3 regions of the Photobacterium sp. GB-72 genome follow, and region 3 is predicted to be linked to each of the others. Evidence: predicted binding sites of a transcription regulator. Region 3 holds the regulator's gene; each other region holds the start of a gene.
The links. The regulator PurR, encoded in region 3, represses purine synthesis genes. The targets are predictions, from matches to a motif close to TNANGNAAACGTTTNCNTNA.

Region 1: C9J40_RS19870 (NCS2 family permease) is a predicted target of PurR. The motif match lies at 3,700-3,719, and genes of this name have one in related genera.
Region 2: C9J40_RS05155 (NupC/NupG family nucleoside CNT transporter) is a predicted target of PurR. The motif match lies at 5,833-5,852, and genes of this name have one in related genera.

The regions. Positions count from the first base shown of each region.
Region 1 covers NZ_PYNV01000024.1:29,910-38,428, reverse strand. Annotated here, with positions in the region: gene C9J40_RS19885 (DMT family transporter) at 1-294, shown strand, start outside; gene C9J40_RS19880 (amino acid permease) at 388-1,710, opposite strand; gene C9J40_RS19875 (serine dehydratase subunit alpha family protein) at 2,004-3,299, opposite strand; gene C9J40_RS19870 (NCS2 family permease) at 3,781-5,148, shown strand; gene C9J40_RS19865 (linear amide C-N hydrolase) at 5,294-6,379, shown strand; gene C9J40_RS19860 (hypothetical protein) at 6,832-7,017, shown strand; gene C9J40_RS19855 (Rho-binding antiterminator) at 7,145-7,387, opposite strand; gene C9J40_RS19850 (chitinase) at 8,266-8,519, shown strand, end outside.
Region 2 covers NZ_PYNV01000002.1:425,462-433,980, reverse strand. Annotated here, with positions in the region: gene C9J40_RS05175 (hypothetical protein) at 264-506, opposite strand; gene C9J40_RS05170 (DUF805 domain-containing protein) at 693-1,076, opposite strand; gene C9J40_RS05165 (Ig-like domain-containing protein) at 1,347-3,887, shown strand; gene C9J40_RS05160 (hypothetical protein) at 3,970-4,245, opposite strand; gene C9J40_RS05155 (NupC/NupG family nucleoside CNT transporter) at 4,347-5,612, opposite strand; gene C9J40_RS05150 (LysR family transcriptional regulator) at 5,923-6,837, opposite strand; gene C9J40_RS05145 (phosphate ABC transporter substrate-binding protein) at 7,288-8,109, shown strand; gene pstC (phosphate ABC transporter permease subunit PstC) at 8,196-8,519, shown strand, end outside.
Region 3 covers NZ_PYNV01000009.1:74,354-82,872, forward strand. Annotated here, with positions in the region: gene C9J40_RS11700 (ABC transporter substrate-binding protein) at 1-557, opposite strand, end outside; gene C9J40_RS11705 (FAD-dependent oxidoreductase) at 596-2,743, opposite strand; gene C9J40_RS11710 (carboxymuconolactone decarboxylase family protein) at 2,736-3,350, opposite strand; gene C9J40_RS11715 (TfoX/Sxy family DNA transformation protein) at 3,810-4,400, opposite strand; cyclic di-GMP riboswitch class I at 4,535-4,625, opposite strand; gene purR (HTH-type transcriptional repressor PurR) at 4,824-5,828, opposite strand; gene C9J40_RS11725 (heme ABC transporter ATP-binding protein) at 6,234-7,073, opposite strand; gene C9J40_RS11730 (iron ABC transporter permease) at 7,070-8,107, opposite strand; gene C9J40_RS11735 (hemin ABC transporter substrate-binding protein) at 8,156-8,519, opposite strand, start outside.

The DNA of each region.
Region 1 (8,519 bases), on a different contig from region 3:
GATCGTATGGCAATTACAGCATCTGCAGTCCCTTTGATTGTTTATGCTGCATTGCTTGCGTCAGTGATTGCACCTTGGTTATGGATGTTATCAATTGAACGTTTAGGTGCCGATCGTACCGCGATGTTCATGAACCTATTGCCAATTATGGCGGCAGGTATTGCGAGCGTGATGCTCAACGAGCAACTAGAGTCTTACCATTATATTGGTGGCATCATGGTATTAACGGGTGTTGCGCTGGCTCAGAAACGCATTAAAACGAAGAAAGCAAAAGTGGCAATGACACCTGCTTAAGCACGACATTGATATAAAACGCCGTTGTATTGAAGCTTATTTAAGCTGCGTACAACGGCGTTTTTTTTGTGTCAGATATTTAGCTGCTAGCTATTAAAGGAAAGCTAATAGCGGCGAGATGCAGAGCAAAATACCGGTGAGGATGATCAAGTAGGTTGCTGTGCCTTTATATTTGTTTAATGATGGTACTTTGTATACCAAGTAGGCTGGGATCAAGCAGCCAACAATGCCGAAGATTGGTGAACAAATAGAAGTGAACGATAAGATCGGTAGATTCAATGCCACTGCCGCCCATGCGATCAGAATAATAAATACCGTCGTTAGTTTATTTACTAACTCAGTATTGATGTCGTGGTGAGCATACTTACGTTCAAGCATGTTCATTGCCAGCCCTTTACACGCCTCTTTAAACGCCAAGAACACCCCAAAGAACGACGTCACGACCGCAAAGATGTTGATCACGATACCGACGATTGTTGCCCAACTGCCTGGGAAGTAATGTGCAATCATCGCAAGGGCAGAGATATTTTCTTGCATCGCATGTTGTGCTTCAGACTGGCTGATCGCAAAGGTGAACGAGATGGCAAAGAAAAAGACCACCACAAACAAAATACTAAAGGCTATTTTCATCGCACGTGATGCTTTATAACGTGCCACTTCAATCGATTTTTCATGTGAGCGGTACGAAATCACCATTGGGCTCAACGATTGAATAAATAAAATCGAGGTTAAGGTAAAAGGTAGGGTGATGATTGCATCTTTAAGCATCTTGTCCCCGTCGCCAACAGCGGTAATATTGCTAAAATTCCATTGTGGGATCAGCAGTACGCCCATCACCGCGACTAAGGTGATCACCGTTACTGCCATAACCCCTGAGATCTTAAACAGGAACTTTTCACTTTTTGAGCCGATATAGCTCAGTAAGCAGATTAATGCTAAGCCATAGAAAATATTATGGTTTAAATGAGATTCAGTAACGCCAAAAGTATATAGGTACGAGGCACTGTCATTAGTGATGGCGAGAGAGTAAACCAATACCCAAATCACCAGCATGATGAAATATAAAATGCCTAATGCGATGCCCCAGTTTTTACCTAAGTAGCCGCTGATCACGCCTGGATAATCGGTACATTTCTTTGATTCAGCAAGAGTATTGATAAAGAGTTTCTGAAACAAATACATGGCAGGGTAGCCAATGACAGAAGACAGTAAAAAGACCCATAATCCCATAACGCCAACTTGTACTGGGAGAAAAACAATCCCCGCGCCAATGGCCATGCCAATACTCATGACAATCCAACCGACATCAACACTGTCGAATTTTGTTGCAGCCTTCCATTGTTGAGGTGTCATGTTTGCCTGTTGGTATAGGGGGACACTGGTGTTTGAAAGGGCGGTATCTGTATTAGGTTTCATTATATATTCCAGCTTATTATCATTGTTATGCTGACAGCGAATAGCTGGATTATGGATCTAGTCGTATAGTTACTAAATAACTAAAAGTTATAATATATAAATTATAGAAGTATAAAAGATGCAATTAGGTGCTTTTAATGATTGTTTTACTTTTAGCGATGGCAGAAGAGGACAGAATGCTCTTTTAAAGAGGAAAAAAGAAAAGGCATTTAAGCGATTAAAAATAGGAAACCAGAGCAAAATAGCTCTGGTTTAGTCTTGTCGATTATTTATTAATCACATGCGTTAGAGCATTATTTGTTAATCATAATATCAAGGATCTGAATATCAGTATGGGTCATAGCGCCATTTGCTAATGCAGATAAATTACGAATAGTCGTATCGACATCATCAGCGACAATGCCTTCATTGCCCGTTACTCGAATACCATCTAATGCCATTAAGGCAGACTTAACAGCAGATCCGGCAGCAGAAGAGACTTTCATCGCACAGCTGGCTTTTGCGCCGTCACAAATAATACCGGTGATATCTCCGATCATACTGCAAATCGCTGCACTGATTTGCTCCACATTTCCGCCCAATAACCATGTAATACCAGATACCGCCCCCATTGACGCAGTTGTTGCGCCGCATAATGCAGACAGCTTGTTTTGATAGCTTTTAATATAAATTGCCATTAAATGAGAAAGTATTAAGGCGCGGATCAAATGCTCATTATCAGCATTTACAAAATCGGCAACGACCACGACAGGCATGGTGGCGGCAATACCTTGGTTACCAGAGCCTGAATTACTCATCGCCGGTTTCATAGCCCCTCCCATACGCGCATCAGAAGCGGCAGCCGTGCGGAGTAATACATCGGTGAGTAGACCGCCTGATAATAAACCGCGATCAATGTTACGTTGAAATGTCGCGCCAATTTCTAATCCATATTGGCCCTTTAGCCCTTCACAAGATAATGCGTTATTGAGCTCATAAGCTTGTTCGATAAATTGAATATCAGTAATAGGCGCATTGGTCGCGAAATCAAAAATATCTTGAACGCCAGCATCACTAAAAGGTGAGTTCGATATTTCAACGACCTTTTGCTCGTTAGGTGACGCTTCGAAAACTGTAACACCATCAAGTTCAATACTGATCACTTGAGTATGGCTATCTGCGATAGTCACTGTCGCACAATGAGCTTGGTTATAAATACTTACCTTGGCATAAAGAATATTAGTGACATCAGCGACGTTAACCGTGACTTTATTGGCATCTAATAATGCTTTAGCTTGTTTAACGTTATCTGGCGTAATGTCCTTTAATACTTCTAATTTCGCTTGGCTATTGCCAGCCAGTGCACCTACAGCTGATGCAATAGCTAAACCTGCCATTCCCGTACCGGGTACCATGACGCCGATGCCATTTTTCATCAAATTAGGAGAAACACGCACATCAATATGGGTGATATTGCGTTCATGAAGTGGAAGTTGTTCCATCGCAATAGCAGCAGCAAGCGCCACAGACACAGGCTCTGTGCAGCCTAAAGCAGGAACAACATCACGTTTGATCACGTTAATAAATGCAGGCCAAAGATGGGTTTTCATAACTACTACCTTAATGTTCCAACCGGAGGAAAATAAACCGACAACGAAGAGAGGAGGCTTTATTTTTTTAATATCCTCTTTAACTTCATGGGTATTTGAATCGCTGCAAATATACGCTCGATAACGAAGAAATAAATTTCCTATTTAAATGTAAATTAAAGATAAAATAGAAAAATATTCTATTATTTTATTTATTGTTGAATGTTATGTTGTGTTTATCACATTTTTAGAGGTTATGTTTTTATCTAAATGATAAGTCCATTTAGGTAGTGGAGATAAAATGCAGAGTATTTCAACTGGAAAATTGATTTAACACTAGCGAATTGAGGCTATTTATAGGTATGATCACGTCGTCATAGAATGAAGGTTGGTGCTAGCATCAGCCTTTTATTTTGAATAGAAACGGAAACGTTTGCGTTAATTTGGCAATACATTAGATTTGCTGAAAAATATCGCTTTTTTGATCAAATAGGAATTTACCATGTCTGCTGATAGCACACATCAACGCCCTTCTCATTTAGAACCTAAGAGTAAACTAGATAGCTATTTTGAAATTACAGCTCGCGGCAGTAATGTCAAACAGGAAATAATTGCGGGTTTAACCACATTTCTAGCCATGGTGTATTCCGTGATTGTGGTGCCTAGCATGTTGGGTGCTGCGGGTTTTAATCAAGGGGCGGTTTTTATCGCAACCTGTTTAGTGGCTGCATTTGGTTCATTACTTATGGGGTTATGGGCGCGTTTACCGATGGCCATTGGTTGTGCTATTTCACTTACCGCATTTACTGCATTTAGCTTAGTACTAGGGCAAGACGTGAGTGTGCCTGTTGCCTTAGGTGCCGTATTCTTAATGGGGGTTGTCTTTACATTAATAACGGTAACGGGTGTGCGTACTTGGATCATGAAAAATATGCCCAATGGTATTGCTCATGGTACTGGGATTGGTATTGGATTATTTTTACTTTTGATTGCAGCGAATGGCGTTGGGCTAGTGATCAAAAATCCAGCTGAAGGCTTACCCGTTGCTTTTGGTGATTTCACCGCGTTTCCAGTCTTCATGTCTATTTTAGGCTTGGCGGCTATTTTAGGATTAGAAAAGCGCCGTGTTCCTGGTGGCATTTTATTAGTGATTATTGCCATTTCTATCATTGGTCTTATCTTTGATCCGAAAGTGACGTACCACGGCTTCTTTGCAATGCCGACATTTGGTCATGATGGCGAATCCTTATTAGGTACAATGGACATTATGGGTGCCCTAAACCCAGTTATTTTGCCTACAGTATTAGCACTTGTGATGACGGCAATTTTTGATGCAACAGGTACGATTCGTGCAGTAGCAGGACAGGCGAATTTACTTAACCAACGTGGTCATATTATCAATGGTGGTAAGGCATTAACGTCTGATTCTGTTAGTAGCATTTTTGCAGGCCTGGTTGGTGGTTCTCCTGCTGCGGTATACATTGAATCTGCGGCAGGTACAGCTGCTGGTGGTAAAACAGGCTTAACAGCAACTACGGTAGGTGTACTGTTCATCTTCATGTTGTTTCTTGCACCATTAAGCTACTTAGTCCCTTCCTATGCGACAGCGCCTGCACTGATGTATGTTGGCCTATTAATGCTAAGTAATGTTAGCAAGTTAGATATGGAAGATTCTGTTGATGCATTATCTGGCTTACTGTGTGCTGTTTTCATTGTTCTAACGAGTAATATTGTTACTGGTATTATGCTTGGTTTTACTGCATTAGTTATCGGTCGATTAGTTTCTGGTGAAGTGAAAAAGCTCAATATAGGTACTGTCGTTATTGCGATTGCCTTAGTTGTTTTCTATGCTGGCGGCTGGGCTATCTAGCGACTAGTTCTATAGTAAAGTATTTTTTAAGCCCACTAAAAGTGGGCTTTTTTATACATATCAACATATAACACGTTGTTTTTATTTTCCATAATGGACTATTATCAAGGATTAATTATATGCGTTCACATTCACAGGCATATTTATGAAAAAAACGATATTAACATTGCTGTTGGCGTCATGTTTTAGCTCCGCTGCGAGTGCTTGTACTGGAATTACACTTGGCACAACAGGCAATGATCATATTCAAGCTCGTACCATCGAGTGGGGTCATAGCGATTTAAATAGTAAGTTAATTGTTTCTCCTCGTAATTATAGCTATACCTCGATAATGCCAGATCAAAAGCAAGGGTTAACTTGGAAAAGTAAATATGGCTTTGCTGGGATCTCTGTTAGTGATGATCGTTTTATTGCTGAAGGTATTAACGAAAAAGGCTTAACGGCGGGTTTATTCTATTTCCGTGGTTATGGCTCACTTGCGAAATATGATCCTAACAATACCGCAAATAACATCACGGATATGGATTTCGTACGTTGGATGTTAAGTCAATATTCAACGGTTGCAGAAGTTGAAGCTGCGTTAAGTAAGATCAAGATTGTCACTGTTTACTTTGATGCTGAAGGTAACCCATCACCAACGGCGCACTGGCGTGTGTCGGATAAGCAAGGTAACAGCATCGTGATTGAGATAATGGATCACGGTAAGATAAATATTTATAAGAACACGGCTAAAGTGCTAACTAACTCGCCAGATTACAAGTGGCAGGTAACGAATTTAAATAACTATATTAACCTTCACCCGGGTATCAGTGCGCCACAAAAGATCAATGGGGTAGAAGCCCAATCGTTTGGTGTCGGCTCTAACTTTGTGGGCTTACCTGGTGATATTTCTCCACCGTCACGTTTTGTTCGCGCTGCATTCTATGTAAATAGCGCACCTGTATTGAAGACATCGCAAGAAGCAGTATCACAAGCTTTCCATATTTTAAATAACTTCGATATTCCAATTGGCAGTGAGTTTAACGATAAGTCACATATCCCTGATTTACCAAGTGCGACTCAGTGGACATCTGTTATTGATCAAGGCAATGGTGAACTGTTCTATAAAACGATGCATGACAGTACTATTCGTCGTGTAGAGTTATCTAAATTAGATTTCAATGCGAAGACAGAGCACAAGCAACCACTTGATAATGGTAAGTTTACTACTCAAGATGTAGTGATTAAATAACCACAAACACCTAGTCGCTATTATGAGGGCAACAGCATGTTGCCCTTTTTATTGTCTTTTTTTGTGTCAAAAATGAATCTAGAAACGATCATTTTTGCAATCTTGCATTTTATTCATACTTGATCGTTAATTATTCACTACTATTATTGCGTACCCCATACCATTTATGCGCGATTGTGTCATTATTTAGTATCTTTTTATAATTTATATTATTGTTTTTAATAAACTTATTATTCTTCTTTAAAGAAGGTGTTGGGTTGCGTATTTATAACTCCTAAGATAAAACCAGAAAAAGATTAAAAAAATTTGAATTTACCATTTATGCACAACTAACGTTGCATTTTTATTGTAATGACAATTAATCAAAACGAGGTAAATTAAAAAGACCAACTGAGGAACCGCAAAGTGTTTCGGTAGGGTTGTTTAAAATATTCATTTAAGGTGCAGTCATTATGAAAGTAGTAGTAGAAATTTTAGAAGCAGGTAAATACCGTGATGTTGCTTGGGAAGGTCAATTTGTATCAGTGAAAGGTGAGCTACGCGCTGTTACACCTTCATATGCAGCACAGTTGATCAAACAATCTAAAGCGTCGTTATACACAGATGCTAATGGTGAAATGGCGTTTACTTATAAATAACTTAAATATGTTAAATAGTATATTTAAGTTTTTTGGTTAATAAAAAGGTGACTTATTATTCAAGTCACCTTTTTTGTTTTTTACTTGCATAGATGAGTGAAAATTAACCACTATTTACAATGTAAATTTAAAAATTAACCGTCTCAAAATGTGGATTCGCGGTGAGTGCCTGCATAGAGGCGAGATGATCGAGAACTATTGTTGAAACGGTATTATTCATTTTCAATTCGATACATTCTTCTCGCTGCGCGTTATAACAAGTATCTTGGGCGATCCCTGAAATTTTATCTCCATTTTTATACGTTAAACTCACATCAAGGTGGAGCATGCAGGCTATCTCAATATAGTCATGTTGATGACAACTGATCATTATTATTGCTCCTTAAATTACCGTTCACGACTATTTTAGATTACTCCCAGCGTTCAAGAAATTCAAAATATATACCTTAATAATCCCAATATGGTGATTTAGAAAGAGCACGTGATAGACGATGAGAAATATTGATTGTTATCACTAAAGTAAAATTAACTTAATCTTTTAGTGAGTATTACTGGGTTTATTTTAGCGTTAAGAAGCATTGCTATAGGGCACTTTGCAATGTGTGATTATGTATAAACGTGATTAAAAACAAAATTCGAAATTATATTTTTAATGTGTTTGATATTACAATCATTGGATTTTTATATTATTTATAACGATAAATCTTCTGCTTATAAATTACTTTCTATAATAATAAATAATGAAAGTAGACTTTTCTCTGAGTAAACCTTAATTATTAATATTTTTGTTATTTAATGTGATCATACTCTAAATATATTAATCATAACGATGTGCAACTAAACTCATCTATTGTCTATTGCCAACCATATATTAAATGAATAAGTTAAAATCTTTATTTTTCAATGTTTTATTTGTTGCCTGTTGGCTTTGGGATTTTCAAATAAAATAACAATAAATAGACTTTGCTAGCTTTCATTATTATGTTTTCAAATTTTGTGTACAGTGTGACAGCCAAAGATATTAATGGAATAAGTTTATTACAGCGTACATAAAAACAAGTTATGTAACACGGTTTTAACAATGGGACGTTGCCGTTATTAAGTAATTATTTGTAAATGTACTGATAGCTAAGATGAGTTTTGAATATTAAAAATTATTAGTGTCGCATTAAATAAAACTGTTTGGTGAGCATGGCGACTTATTTTAGCTCTGAAAGATAGATAATTCGTACTGAAAAGGAATTTATAATGGCGAAAATAAGTCAATTAGCATTACTGATTGCTGGTTTATCCGCGACAAGCAGTTATGCGATGAATCCACAGCCTGATCCCGAAAACCCTGGTGGCTACATCATTGAGCGGGCAGAAATAACAGCCGCAGAAGATGCAAAGACGTTAGATCCTATGTATGACGTTTGGGCTAAAGCACTCGAAACACGCCCAAATACAGAGGTTGAAGCGATCTACCCTGATGCTTCAAGCAACCCTGATAACGTAAAACG
Region 2 (8,519 bases), on a different contig from region 3:
TGTCGTTGAACTTGATGAATAGAAAAGTTACACAACATTAATCGTACTCCAAAAACGATATTAATAATGATGAGTGGTCATGATGTTTCATTTCGGTCAAAACGAACATCACTCATCTGTTGCAATACTAAAACACATTTCTAAAGAATGAAATAATAGATTATATCCTCAGACCAGCAATCTGCTTATATAAGCCTTCAGGGCTTGCCACCAATAGGCTTATAGAATGCTTTAACGAGAGCACTACTCAGAATAATGGGTTATCACCCCACGTGCTTTTCTGAAGCAAGACTAACGAGAGTTAAGCGGTTAAATGAACCTGGTTTTACAGCAATTAAGCTACCGTCGCCAAACTGAATACCATCAAAGAACTGAGTACCCCATTTCACACGCTTAAAGTGTGCATAACGCGCTTTTGAATATACGGTTTCTAAAGCGTTCAACGCACCTTCACGCTTTACTTGCTCTTGAATTGCTTTACTTAATAATTTATCAGCAATAAGCATCGTTGCCTCCTACAAAAATAACCGCGCTTTCCATATTCGCTCATTTCTTTTTACCAAACACACTAAGATATGCAAGGGAACGTTTATCAATTTATACTTTTTTTCATTGGCTGCTTAAATTTCACACATAAAAAAGCCCAGAACTTTTGTCTGAGCTTTACGTTCAATATAATGATTAATTGGTATTTATACCGTGAATGAACCTTCATTTTGTTTTGGGTTGGGACCAAATCGGTTATCACCTGGCTTGCTGTCTTGTACCATAAAATAGATCAGCACTAAGATACCAACAATCGGAACAAACATGATCAGTGCCCACCAACCGGTACGATCTTGATCATGTAAACGACGGACAATCACGGCAATATTAGGGATAACAATAAACAGTGAATATAATGCCGCTAATACGCCATAGTCATCCCCAATGGTTGGTAAACCTAAAAGACTATCAGCAAACCCTAGTGCCATACTGATCAAAGCGCTAAAAAGCGTAAAAAACCAAAACTCTTTACGACGAGAACGACCATTAAACTGTGCATATTTTTTTAAAACAGCAAGATACCAATCCATTTTTCTTCCTTTAGTCCGATATTTCTAGGCTAATAAGCCTGTTACACAAAATGTATTCCTTTTTACAATCATAGCCAAGCAATTTTAACTATCTCTTTGTTGTGAGACCGCTCAAAAATAAAAATGACATTCACTTTGTATTCTATTTACACTGTGAGTGACTTAATAAAGCCTAAAAAATATGTGTCTTGTTTTTAACATTTATTCACTTTCTCTCGCATTATTATTCTACTCACTTTCGAGGAATTTTAACTGCAATAGGGATAGACAATGCAAAAGACACTTCTTACCTGTGCGTTAGCCGTCGCCTTTAGCACATCACATGCTTACGCGGCAGATTGTTCTAATATCGCCAAATGGCAAGCAAATATAGCCTATAATGGCGGTAGCCAAGTCCAACAAGACAACAACATCTATAATGCAAATTGGTGGTCTCAAGGCAATCAGCCTTCAAATCACTCAGGCCCTTGGCAAGAATGGACATTAGTAGACAGCTGCATGAGCAGTGGGAATCAAGATCCATCCGTAACACTGATCTCACCGCTTAATAATGCACAATTAACCGCGCAAACAGATATTACGTTAGCTGCCAACGCAAGTGATAAAGACGGTTCTATTCAACATGTTGAGTTTTTCATAAACCAACAATCTATTGCAGTTGTCGATACAGCCCCATACCAAATTAATTGGACAACGGTGCTTGGTAACTACACCATTACAGCCACAGCAACGGATAATGAAAATGCCACTAAAACAGATGTTGTGAATATTAGTGTCGTTTCAGCGAGTGAAAACCTTGCGCCAAGTATTTCAATTAGTTCACCAACATCTGATACTCCTATTTCTGAAGGCGATACGGTAACGATCACAGCCAATGCCGAAGATAAAGATGGCTCCGTCACTCAGGTAGCGTTCTTTGTTGATAACCAACTAATCGCAACAAGTTCTTCAGCCCCATTCACTGCACAATGGACATCAACGGCTGGTAATCATCAAATTACAGCCAAAGCAACAGACAATGAAAATAGTACAACCACATCAAGTGCGATAACTCTTACTGTTGATGACGTTATTGTTGGTGGTGGTTGTGGTGATATTCCAACCTTTAAATCTGGTACTGATTATCTAGCAGGTGATTTGGTAGAAAGTAATAATCATAAATACCGTTGTGACATCGCAGGTTGGTGTTCATCATCATCTGATTGGGCTTATAAGCCTGGTGAGGGACAGTATTGGACAGATGCATGGACAGATTTAGGAATTTGCGCCATTGCTCCTGACGTTAAGATCACCTCTCTTAGTGATCAACAAACGGTATTAGCAGGAACGACTCTGATGATTGATGCTGATGCTACTGATGCCGATGGTACTATCGAACAAGTCAGTTTCTATGCTAACGAACAACTTATTGACACCGTTCTCACAGCTCCTTATAGCACACAGTGGTTAGCATCAGATTTAGGTAATACCACGATTAAAGCCGTTGCCACTGATAATGAAGCGAACACGAATGAAGCTAGCGCTACGGTTACTGTAAGCGATCAGGCTCTTGTTACTAGCTTAACATCTCCAAGTAGTGGCTCTGTTGTCACACTAGGTAAAGCACTCACCCTTTCAGCAACAGCGACAGCACTAGCCAGTGATGTTCGACAAGTTGATTTCATTATTAACGGCAATGTTGTTGCAACCGATAAAACTGCACCTTATAGCAGTTCTTGGACGGCGCAATCTGCAGGTAATTACACTGTCACAGCCCTCGCTACGAATGGTAACGGTGAAACCGCACTATCAACCGCAGCCAGTGTAAAAGTTCAAGAACCGATTGAGACTCAACATAACTTAATTGGCTATTGGCATAACTTCGTTAATGGCTCTGGCTGTCCAATACGTCTTCGTGATATTTCACCCGCTTGGGATATTATCGATATCGCATTTGCTGATAATGATCGCAACAGCGACGGTACTGTTCACTTTAATTTATACAACGGTGACATTCGCAGTAGTTGTGAGCCGCTTGATCCACAACAATTTAAAGATGATGTTCGTGAATTACGCGCACAAGGTAAAATCATCGTTCTTTCACTGGGTGGTGCTGAGGGTACTATCACTTTAAATAACGATGCCGACCAAGCAAACTTTGTTTCAAGCTTGACTGATATTATTAATGAGTGGGGATTTGACGGACTCGATATTGACTTAGAAAGTGGGTCAAACTTACTCCATGGCACAGAGATCCAAGCCCGTTTACCCGTTGCGTTAAAACAAATCGAAGCCAACATTGGTGGTGATATGTATTTAACCATGGCACCAGAACACCCTTATGTTCAAGGCGGCATGATTGCTTACTCAGGAATTTGGGGCGCTTACATCCCGATGATAAATGAGTTACGTGACATGCTAAATCTGCTGCATGTACAACTATATAACAACGGTGGTTTAGCAAATCCATATACGTCAGGAGTCGCCCCTGAAGGATCGGTTGATATGATGGTGGCATCAGTCAAAATGTTAGTAGAAGGGTTTGAACTGGCAGATGGCAGTCAATTTGCACCACTTCGCGATGATCAAGTTGCGATTGGCTTGCCGTCAGGACCAAGTTCTGCGAACTCTGGACAAGCACCAACACAAAATATTATTGATGCACTAGATTGTGTCACCAAAGGCAGTAGCTGTGGCTCGGTCGTACCGACTAAACTGTATCCTAACTTTGGCGGTGTAATGACGTGGTCAATTAACTGGGATGTTCATGATGGCTTTAATTTCTCAGGTCCTATCGGAGATAAGCTTCAACAAATGAATAGTCAACGTTAACCCGTATCCATATACGTGATAAAAAAACGCCAAGGTTGCTATTTATGCATCTTGGCGTTTTTCTTTGAAATAAGGAAAATCATTAATAGCGCTTAATTCGAACCACTTTCATCGTTTCAACTTCAAACCCTGCCACCATTATCACTTCAGGGTAATAGGTCATATTCACCTTACAGCCATTTAAACTTTGATATTTTTTCTTTCGTTTAAATTTAAATGGGACGTCGTAACCTTCAATCATCAACGTATGCAGGATCCACTCACCGTCTTCTCGCTGAGTATGTGAGCGAACTTTCAATCCATCGCTATGAATGAGTTCAGCATGTTTTGCTACAAGCTTATCCACATCAGATTTCATGATATTCGTTTCCTTTTTGTTATTTAATCGCGACTTGAAACACATATACAAAAACAGAGAGCCGAGGCTCTCTGTTTTTGTATTTTATTCTGCTTTCTATACTACAGTGAAAGAGGAATAAATAAACCTGCCAATGTCGCACTCATTAAATTAGCAAGTGTTGCAGCAAAAATAGCTTTCATACCTAAACGTGCAATCTCAGGACGACGTTGTGGGACAATACCACCTAAACCGCCCATTAACATTGCAATAGAGGTTAAGTTAGCAAAACCACACAATGCAAAGGTCACAATCGCTTGGGAGTGCTCACTTAATTTAGCGACAGTTTCTGGCTTCATTAAATCAGCGAATGCAATAAATTCATTAACGGCAATTTTAGTACCGATCAAACTTGCAGCGGTTGTTGCTTCTGACCATGGCACACCAATTAACCATGCAACAGGCGCAAATAGATAGCCAAAGATCATATCAAGGCTTAAATGATGTAAACCATCCCAGTTAAAACCTAACCACTGACCCAAAGAGGCTAACCAGTTACCAATATGACCTAAGCCGCCATTCACAAGCGCGATTAAACTGATAACCGCCAGTAAACTTGCGCCGACTGCCATAGCTATTTGTAAACCACTTAACGCACCACGAGAAGCGGCATCAACCATATTAACTGGTTCGTCTTCTTCACCATCGTCTTCTTCTTCCATGGTGTGAACACCTTCAGTCTGAGGAACAAGCAACTTTGCCATCATCAAACCTGCAGGAGCAGACATAAAGCTTGCTGCGATAAGGTACTTAAGCTGAACACCTAATCCCGCATATCCCACCATGGTACCACCAGCAACAGATGCTAAACCGCCAACCATTACTGCGAATAATTCTGAACGTGTCATTCGAGCCAAAAATGGTCGAACAACTAAAGGCGCTTCCACTGAACCGACAAAAATATTAGCCGTTGCAGACATTGACTCTGTACGTGTTGTACCCAGTAGCTTTTGTAATATGCCACCAATCGTACTGATCACCCATTTCATAACGCCTAAGTAATACAGTACAGAAATTAGCGCAGAGAAAAACACAATTGAAGGCAAAACGTTAACAGCGAAAATGAAACCTAATTTAAATTGTGCTAATTGACCGAACAGAAATTCCGTACCTTCATGGCCATATTCAAGAATACCGGATACGGCACCAGATATGCTGTTTAAAACTACACGACCAATAGGAATGTATAAAATGAAGCCCGCAAAAATAACTTGAATACAAAATGCACCCAACACGCTACGCCAATTAATTGCACGACGATTTTCTGAAAATGAAAAACCAACGGCAAAAATAACAATAATGCCTAAGATGCCGACCAAATAATGCATGGTCAATCTCCAATGTGTAGTAGTAAACGATTGCGGGGGGATTCTATTGAGAAATAAAAACGTGACAAGGATCAAATTGTTATTACAATTAACAATCGAGAAACAAAAAACACAGGAAACGGCTACTTTTCAAGCTAAGCAAACGAAAAGCGTTTGATTGGTTCTTATATGGGATAGTATTGTTCCCATAATTTACAATTAGAAACATTTAAAACAGCGTTTAGCTAACCGTTTGCGTCACGCTGCTGTTTTTTACATCATATGATTGATGAAAATAAAGACTTACCAACATGAAAAGTTTAATGGCTCACTATACCTGACATGAGATATTCCCTAACGCGATATGTTCACGAATAAACTCAATAAAAAGATTCACCTTCGAGGGTAAATACTTATGGCGAGGATAAACTGCATACAATGGCATATGTTGTGTTAACTGCCAATCAGGCATTAACCGAATTAATTTACCTTGGCGGATTTCATCTTTTAATAAATACGTCGCTAAGTACCCTACTCCATTACCAGAAATGGTTGCATCGCGTATTGCATCAGCAGAATCCACTCGATAATTGCCCGTTACCTTCACCTGTTGTTCTTCATTACCTAAGCTGAAATTCCAAATATTGTCTTTACGCTCACGACTAAAATACGTAATACAATTGTGATGTTGTAAATCATCAGGATGATAAGGCACACCATATTTTGCTAAATAATCAGGGCTAGCGACTAGAACAAAGTCACAATTTGTTAAGTGACGAGCAACAAAACCTTCAGGAGGAGAATCCATAAAACCTATCCATAAGTCTAATTGCTCTGAGATCAAATCAACACGATGATCAAATAAGCTGAGTTCAAGATTAACTAATGGGTTTTGTTCATGAAATTCATTGATGAAAGGCGCCACATGATTTGAAGCAAATGACTGGGCAATACCCACCCGTAATGATCCTTGCTGGCTATCACCAAAAATCAACAGCTCACTCTCAGCTTCATTAATTTCATCGACAACAACTTCGCAATGTTTCGCAAAAATTCGCCCTGATTCTGTTAACGCAAAAGACCGTGTTGTTCGCTGTACGAGTTGTACACCTAGACGTTCTTCTAATTGTTGAACCAGTTTACTCACTTGAGTACGCGAAATTTCCAGTAATTGAGCAGCCTTTGTAAAACTCTTCTGCTTGGTTAGAGCATTAAACACCACCATTTGCTGCGCTTTTTTTAACATCGATAGCCTTTATTAACATAAAAAGTCTGGTTAGGAAGTCATTACAATTTAACTATCCATTACAACCGTTCATTTTACTATAGATAAAGTGTCAAACAACTGTCTGATATAGAGGCTCATATTCATATCGTAAATAAGCTTTCATCTAACAACGATTAAGTTCTACGCATCGTAACATTCAATCTTTGAGCATATAAATAGGTGAAAAATCGCTCACAAGCAGCTGTAACTATATAAATTACCCCATAAAAACAAGATACCAAATAGCGATAAAGCACACTTATCGCTTTAATAACATTCAATTAACGCCTCAATTAATCCCTATTAAGTATTTGTGACAACATTCATAGAGTGTTCAAAGTTCTGAAACATAAGTGTCACACAACTTTCCTAATCTTTGTCACGTTCATTTATATCTACAGTAATAAGCAACCACGAAGGACTAGGAAAATGAAAACAAAGATTATCGGTGCAATCGCTTTAGCAGGAACAATGGTAGCTAGCACTGCAGCAATTGCAGGTGAAACTATCTCTGTTGTAGGTTCAAGCTCAGTAACACCGCTTATGGAAGTTTTTGGTGAGACTTACGCGAAAGGAAACGATGTAACAGTAGAGGTTCAAGGCCCAGGTTCATCAGCTGGCATTCGTACTGCACACGATGGCTCAGCCGATTTTGGTATGTCTTCTCGTGCACTTAAAGCATCAGAAGAATCGCCTGAAGTACAAGAAGTGGTTATTGCTCGTGACGGTATCGCTGTTGTTGTTAATAACAACAACCCGGTTTCTGACCTAACAAAAGAGCAAGTTGCAAAAATCTATAAAGGTGAAGTAACTAACTGGAAACAAGTTGGCGGTGAAGATAAGCCAATCGTTGTTGCTACACGTGATACAGCATCAGGTACTCGTGGTGCTTTTGAAGACATCATGAAACTAAAGAAAAAAATCAATGGCGTTAAAGTTTCAGCTATTTCACAGAAAGCACAAGTTGCTAGTGGTAATGGTCAGCTGAAAACAACCGTTGCAAACAACCCATTTGCTATTGGTTATATCTCTTTAGGTTCAGTAGATAATACTGTTAAACCGCTAGCGATCGACGGTCACAAACCTTCTGTTGCTGCAATTAAGTCTGGTGACTACACAGTACAGCGTCCATTCCTTGTTGTGTTCAAAGAAGGCCGTCCATCTGCTGAAGCGCTAAAATTCCTATCTTGGATGAAATCAGCAGACGCACAGAAAATTGTTGAAAACAAAGGCTTCATTTCTACACATTAATTAGTATTTTACGCTCAGCTCATTAGGGCTGAGCGTTTTTTGTTTGTCAGTAACCGGTCACTTTTGTACTGGTTCTGGAGTAAGTAATGACCATCGCGAATATTGAAAAAACAGCAAAGAGCACTTCTTCGCTAAAATCAAAAAAACGAATTGATTGGCGAGAAATAGTCTTTAAAAATCTATTTATGCTAAGTGCCGCTATCGGCATTTTATCTCTTATTACCATTGGCTACTTTATTTTCCGCGAAGGTTATGCTGCCTTTGCGCAAGCTGGTGTAGCTGGTATCGTCCTTGGTACTGATTGGTTACCACCAGCGCTATACGGCATTGCACCAATGATCGTTGCATCACTGGTTTCAACGGCTGGTGCTGTTGTGTTAGGTGTACCCATTGGTGTTTTAACTGCTATT
Region 3 (8,519 bases):
TTAAAGCTTTGAGGTGGTTGTTTAAGCACACTGGTATCGTAAATAAAGACGAGTTGACCAACGCCCCAAGGCGCTTCATAGCCTTCTGTTGGTTCGCTGAAATCTTGATCAATAGGTAGCTTAGTATCAACATACTTCCAATTGGGTAACTGTTGAGTAAAAGGGCCGTACAAGAGGTGATGTTGCTTCATTGAACGAAAGTTTTCACCATTGATCCAAACTAAATCAACCCCACCGTTGGTGTTTTTCCCCGCTGTTTTTTCTGCCAGTAGGCGCTGGGTCGTTTCAGCGATATCGGTGACTTTGACTTGCTTTAGAGTTACACCGTAACTTTTTTGTAATTGTTTATCGGCCCATTTTAAATAGTCGTTGATTTCTTGACTGCCACCCCATGCATTGAAGTAGACGGTTTGACCTTTGGCTTTTTGTTCAATTTGTTGCCAGCTTTGACTTTCATTTGCAGGTGCTTTCGTTTCTTCAGCGTAAGCGAAGCTAGAAATTGTTAACGATAACGCGATGCCTTTCGACAAGGCTTTGAGTACATTTTTTTTCATCATCAGAGTTTCGTCCTTTTTAATTCCTTGTACCGAATGACCTATTTACGCATCCATTGATGATAACGTTTAACCATTGCCAATAACTTTTGTGGGGCATTGGCCTGTTTCCATACACCAGCCGTATATTTAGTGGCTTCACTCATGGTGGGGTAAGGGTGAATCGTCGATAAAATCTTATTCAGTCCCAGTTTGTAGCGCATTGCTAAGGTAAATTCCGCCAGTAGTTCGCCGCCATGATGGCCGACAATTGTGACCCCTAAAATCTTATCGCTATTGGGCGGGGTTAGAACTTTAACGAAACCTTCGGCAGCATTGTCGGCAATCGCACGATCTAAATCGGATATAGGGTAAGTATATGTTTGATAATCGATATTTTGTGAAATAGCTTCTTTTTCATTGAGACCAACTCGAGCTAACTCTGGTGCAGTATAGGTAACGGCAGGTAATACCGAGTAATCAGCTTTAAACTTTTTGAATGTACCAAACAAGCTATTTACTGAGGCATACCATGCTTGATGCGCGGCTGCATGAGTTAATTGGAAAGGGCCTGCCACATCACCCACAGCGTATATATTAGGATATTGCGTTTGTAGGTAGTGGTTAACTTTGATAGTCCCTTGTGGGTTAGTTGCTAATTTTAGCTGCTCTAAACCAAAACCTTTGGTATTAGCAACACGACCTAACGCCACAATAACCTGATCAAATTCAACGTCGATCGTTTGCTCTGCCGAAAGATCATCAAGCTTAACGAGGTGATATTGCGCCGCCCCTTTCTCTACAAAACTAGCGGCTTTGTGCTTAAGAAGAACTCTAACGCCTTCATGAGTTAGCTTTTGATAGATTAAATCGGCTGCATCTTTATCTTCACGATTAAGTAGCTGATCTGCCATTTCAACTAAGATGACAGATGCGCCAAGACGATGAAACGCTTGAGCTAATTCACAACCAATAGGACCACCACCCAAAATCAATAATTTTTCAGGTAAAGTATCTAGTTGCCATAGGTTATCGGACGTTAATGGATTGACTGTGTTTAAGCCTGAAATATTGGGCAACAATGGGGAAGCCCCTGTTGCGATAATAATGTTACGTGTGGTGATCACTTTGCCGTTAACTTCTACTTCCCAAGGCGACAAAATCGTCGCGTCACCTTGGACACAATTCACACCAAGCTTGCTGTAACGTTCAATAGAATCATGCGGTTCGATATCTTTGATAACCTTGTGAACACGAGTCATAACGGCTTTAAAGTCGATTTTTTCAATTTTAGCTTCAATACCAAATTGTTTTGCTTGTTGCAGCTCATAAGCGCTATGAGCGACACGGATTAAGGCTTTAGATGGCACACAACCTGTGTTTAAGCAATCGCCGCCCATTTTATGACGCTCAATTAATGTGACTTCCGCTTTTACGGCTGCCGCGATATAGGAGCTGACTAAACCGCCAGCACCCGCACCAATTACCACTAGGTTTTGATCAAATACTGTAGGTTTTTGCCAACCGCTATAAACCTTTTGGCTTTTGATGTAATTAATAATTGTTTTTGCGAGCAGTGGGAAGATCCCGAGTAATACAAGAGATATCAATACAGGAAATGAGATGATTTCGCTCAAACTATTAATGTTACTCAGTTGAGTACCGGCATTCACATAAATAGCAGTTCCAGCCAGCATGCCAAGCTGACTGACAAAGAAGAAGGTACGAGTTTTAATCGGGGTTAAACCCATTAGTAAGTTGATCAGAAAAAACGGCACTACAGGGATTAAACGCAGCGTTAATAGATAAAATGCGCCTTCGTTTTCAATCCCTTGATTAATGGTCGCGAGGCGTTGTCCAAACCGCTGTTGTACCCAGTCTTGCAAAATATAGCGGCTTGATAGAAAAGCCAATGTTGCACCTATTGTGCTGGCAAAAGAAATAATAATAAGGCTAGGCCAAAAACCAAATAATGCCGCTCCAAGCAACGTTAAAATTGCAGCGCCGGGTAAGGAAAGGGCTGTCACGGCAATATAGAGTACAAAGAAAAACAAGTAAGCAGTGAAAAGTTGACTTTCAATCTTTGCTTGTAGGGCTAATTGCTCTTGCTTGATGAACTCAAGGGTAAGGTATTGGCCTAGATCAAAATGTAGCCATAACGCAATAAGGCTGACAATGACCAGCAGCAATAGCGTTTTTTTCTTATTCATTTGCCTGATCCTTTTTCGTTATGTTTTTATCTGATGCTTGCACGTTATCTTGAGCAATATCGTTAGGCGTAATAGGAAGAGAACAAAAGCCTTGTGCTGGCACATCGAGCGCAGTGTTAAATTTCGCCGACAAGTTCTGAAAGCTAACTAAAGCAGTGAGTTCAATAATATCATCACTGCTATACCATTCTTGTAGCGCGACAAGCATTTCATCTGTCACTCGTTTGCCTGTTATTGTCATCGCTTCAGTGTAGACCAACACAGCGCGTTCTTGATCTGTAAACAGCGTAGAGTGTTGCCAGTTGGCGAGTGCTTTAATTTTATCTTCTGAATCACAACGTTCGGCGAGCTTCATACCATTGGCATCAACACAAAAGGCACAATCGTTTAATTGTGAAACACGCACACAGACCAAAGATCGCATGACATCTTGAATCGGTGACTTCTTACGGTCGAGAAAACCAAAAAAACCTGCGACTAACCAAAATAAGACAGGTTTACGTCCCCATAGCTTTGCAGGGTTTAATACTTGACCATAGTGGCGAGCTTGAAGCCATAGCAAAGGCTTTACCCATAAAGAGTCAATTTTTTTGATCGAAATGCGCATGTGATTCCTTAAAAAACACCCTAAAAGTAGGGTTTTATACGATCTTACTCAGTAGCAGTTGTAAACATGTAGACCTTAACAACAGACATTGTATTTCATTTAATGATAAATATTTCTTTTTCTTCAATTGGTTGGTGAAAAAATCAGCAGGAGATAAGACAGTTTAAAGCGCCGCGTTATTTATTAGTGAGAAGATGGGTTATTGGTCGTATTAGCAAATAATTAGGCATGGAATATAAATAAAGATAATTATCATTTATATAAATCAAGGAGTGCAAAACGGAGGGAATTAATTTAATGGCAAAAGTTTGTTATTATGCAATTAAACCAAATAAATATTGAATTTTATAAAGGAAGATAAGGATAATACGGAAATTATTTTTGAAAGGTATACTTAGAAATAAAAGAATGGGGGCTCTTTTATTCCTAAGTATTTTATATTTAAGACAACTTATATTTTTAAGATAAGGCAGATAATAGTTCATTTCGACGTTGCTCAGGAATAACTGACCAATGTTGACCGCTAATTGCGCCTTCCAATGCCCAAAGCAATTCAATACTCAATGGACTTGTTTGTGATTCTTGAAGTGCTTTATATGCGCCAAGAGAGCCCACTGCTAGAAGTTGTTCAATAGTGTTTATGCCTGCTTTTTTAAGCATTCTTTCATTTGATAATCGTAGATTAGGTAAATCTTTAATTCGGTCAGGTACGCAACTCTCCTTTTCTTGCTTGTCTTTTTCTGCTGCATCCAGTGAATACCTACCTTGAGCTACAATCTTTGTGGGTTCATCCCACCATTGGTCGGGTATTGCATAGTGCTTGGTTACAACAGGGAAGCCACGTTTTTTATAAACATAGGGTTCCAAGCCAGCTTGTTTGAATTCCTTTTCAGTTTCAGCATTTGCACGTAAGTGAAGTTTATCGTTCACAACTAATGCAAACATTGTATCACCAGAAAAAATGCCAAAACCGCCAAACATCGACCGTGATTTTATTGAACCAAAATGGTCAAATAATTTTAATGAATCTTTTAATATTGGTTTATCCATGCTTCTACTCGGTGAAAAAATATGAGTGTCACCTAAACATTAAGAGCGAGGAAATAGATTAATTAATCTACACATTGATACTGTCAATATATTGTTAAGTTTGTGTCATAATATTGTCGGTTCAATAATAATCCTTCGGTAACCCCGCTACCTTGAATTATTAACATAATTTTTAGGCCGGTGGTTTTGCGTCTTAATCTTTCAATTAATTTGCCAGTTCGTGACTATATAAAGTTATATTAAATAATACTTTTAATATTAAATCTAAGCTCTCAAAAATGTGATATTGGTTCAGGTATTTGTTCTTAGCTTATTTTAATAAGCTTTATAATTATAAATACTCATGATTGTTTTTTATAAGTAAAAAAAAAGCCAACAAGGTTAACTTATCGGCTTTTCCTTAACATAGAAAGATAAATTTTATTAGTTGAGATCTTTAACCGATTTTCTCTCAACAAGTTTAGGCGTCATTTCAAAGGTTTGACGCTCATGATTCTTGTCTTTCACACGCTCTAGCAAGATTTCGATGGCCTTTTTACCTAAACGACGTTTAGGCTGGTGGATAGTTGTTAGCGGTGGCGCAAAGTAGGGCGCAAGGTCAATGTTATCGTAGCCAATGATTGAGATATCATCAGGAACACGCAGACCTGCCTGTTCAAAGGTACTGATCAGAGCCATAGCCATAATGTCGTTAAAGCAGAAGATAGCAGTAGGGCGATCTTCCATTGCGATAAACTTATGAGCAGCTTCAACGGCTGACTCACACTCAAAGTCACCGTCAAGTAGCCAATTATCATTAACAGTGAGATCTGCTTCTTTCATCGCTTTACGGAAGCCCTTTAGGCGCTCTTGACAAGTAGACTTATCAACTTGTCCAGATAAACAGCCAATTTTCTTATGACCATTTTCAATAAGGTGCTTAGTCGCAATATAACCGCCGTTTTCAGCGTTATCTAGAATATTATCAGTATGTGGGCTTTCTGGGCCCCAGTCCATGATAACCATAGGAAGATCATTTTTACGCTCAAGTAAATCGAGCAGCATTTGATCCAGATCGCTGCACATAACCAATAGGCCATCAACACGCTTTTCAGAAAGCATACGTAAGTAATCACGTTGTTTTTCTAAGTTACCTTCGGTGTTACATAAGATCAGTGTGTAGCCTGCACCATAACAATATTCTTCAACACCATGCACAACTTCGGCAAAAAATGGGTTAGTCGATTTAGTGACTAACATGCCGATAGTACGTGTTGTATTACATTTTAAGCTTCGCGCTACTGCACTTGGGGCGTAGTTAAGTTCATCTACTGCAGCCAAAACTTTTTGTTGCGTTGCTTCTGCAACAAAGCGTGTTTTATTAATCACGTGCGACACTGTAGTAGTTGATACACCTGCCATACGTGCAACGTCTTTAATGGTTGCCATATTTATTCTTCTTATCATGGTCAGATTAGGATCTGACAAAGGTTTTTGATACCAAATTGATTAATTACGTAGTCTATGGCTTACGAGTTCACTCGCAGAGATGAAGATCCTTTAGTTATTAGCTACTTAATTATTCAATTTGATACCGAATTATAGGGTGTTGCAATTATCATGGATCATAAACAACTAAAGCCGCAGTAAAATGCGGCATTAGAAGATAGAAACTATTTTTACACTAATTACACATGTAATCGCTTGCGATCACATTTTACTGTGTGTTTTGCGTTGTGCAATCTTTCTATTCAACTTGATTGAATTAATTGATCATTAACCGTAAAAACTCGATGTTTGTCATGCTAATAGCTTCAATTTATTGTGTATATCTAGTCATTAATAGATAAAACGTTAAAAAACAGAATGATTGGCTGATAAAAGATAAGGAAAATCACCACTTGGATGAGTATGAACACTGACAGGCCAACCATATAAGGTATCTATTACTTCAGGAGTAAGAACTTGTGTTGGCGTGCCGTCGGCTTTTATTTCTCCTTCGTTAAGGAAAATCATCCGATCAGTGTATTGGGCTGCAAGGTTTAAATCGTGCAATACCACAATTACAGCGGCGCCTTGTATAGCCATATTTTGGGCAATTTGTAAGGTGTGGTGCTGGTGGGCGAGATCGAGTGCTGAGGTGGGTTCATCTAACATCAAGATACATTTATCACCGGCTTTACTGAGTTGTGTTAAAACCCGGGCAAGGTGTACACGCTGTTTTTCACCCCCCGATAAGGTGGGGTAGAGACGTTTAGCTAAATTGTTAATATCAACGTATTGCATGCTTGATGCTGTTGCATCTTTCAGTTCAGGCGAAGTGAGCTGCAATGGAATTGCGCCTAGCTCGACAACTTCTTTCGCGGTAAAGGCAAACGATAATGCGCTATGTTGTGGAAGGACACCTAAGTGACATGCCAATTCTTCCCGAGCCCAATTATTAAGCGGTTGATCAAAGAAAGAAACCGTGCCTGATTTTGGCGTAATCTCCCCACATAATACTTTTAACAGGGTACTTTTACCTGCACCGTTTGGCCCAAGTAATGCGGTGACTTCTCCTGCGTGAATATCAATATCAAGATGATTTAGCAGGACTTTATCACCGAATTGTAATGATAAGTCGCGAGCCTGAATAACACAGACTTTGTCGCTACTTGCTGTAAAATCGACCTTTGCTGAATGATTTAACGTCATGACATCTGACTCTTTTGATTAACTAATAAATAGATAAAGAAAGGCGCGCCTAACATGGCGGTGATGATCCCAACCGGCAGCTCTTGAGGCGAGAATGCGCTTCGAGCAATCATATCGGCAACCAAGAGGATTAAGCCGCCAAGTAAAGCCGAAATTGGCAATAAGGTTTTATGATTTGGACCTGTTAGCATTCTACCCACATGAGGAATAACCAAGCCAATAAAGCCAATCGGGCCACAAACGGCAACAGTCATACCCACTCCCGCAGCACATGTAATAATTAAATTACGTTTTAGTTTTTGCGTGTTAACCCCCATATGTCGAGCTTCAGCTTCGCCTAATAACAACGCGTTTAAATTACTGGTATGACGATAAAAATAGGTAAAGAGTAACCCGAATGTGCAATAGGCGAGAATAATGCCTGTCCATGTTGCACCAGCCAGTGAACCCATTGACCACAATGATAAATCACGTAAGGCTTGATCGTCGGCAACATAATTGAGTAACCCAAGCCCTGCGCCTGAAATTGCGGTTATCGCGACACCAGCGAGTAGCATGATCATCACCGATGTGCCGTTTTTATCTGTGCCTAAGCGATAAACTAAAACGGTGCTGATTGCGCCGCCAATAAAGGCAAAAATAGGCACAATAGCGAAGTTTAAAAGCTGAGGGAATGATGCGGTGAGAGGGGCAAATAAGACAATGGCCAATGCAGCACCTAAGCCTGCACCGCCCGTGATTCCGATGATCCCAGGATCTGCAAGCGGGTTGCGAAACAGTCCCTGTAGTACAGCGCCACATACAGCTAAAATTGCACCGATAGCAAAACAGAGAAGCGTACGTGGTAAACGAATTTGATGGATCACTAGGCTGACATGTTTAGCAAGTTCATGATCACCGGGTAATAGTGCTAACAAACTTTGTTTATAACTGATCGCCATAGGACCTATAACAATAGAAGAAAGCCCTGTAAAAATAAGTAAGGCGATACTTATTATATAAATATGATGGGCTGAGAAGCGTTTTGCATACATGTAACAACAACCTTACGCACGAATAAATAGGGATGATAGAGGCGTAATTTAAGGATAAATAGCCTGATTAAGCTTTAAAGCTTCATTAACACTCTCGAGTCCTAAACCACCAATGAGCGCAGTACTTTTTATTGTGAGTAATGCATTATTTGTTGCAGCCGGTGTTGCGGCAATTAATGGCATTTGGGCAATAAGATCTTGCATGTTTTTGATCTTGCTAGCTGTACGTGTGCTCAACAAAATAATATCTGGTTGCATGGTAACAATTGCTTCACCAGATATAGGCTTGTAGTTACTGATTGATGTTGCAGCAGGGTTTTTAGCACCAGCAAGTGTAATGATGCTATCTGCAGTAGTATTACTTCCTGCAATGTTAATTGGGCGACCATCATGGATCATTAAGAACAAGACT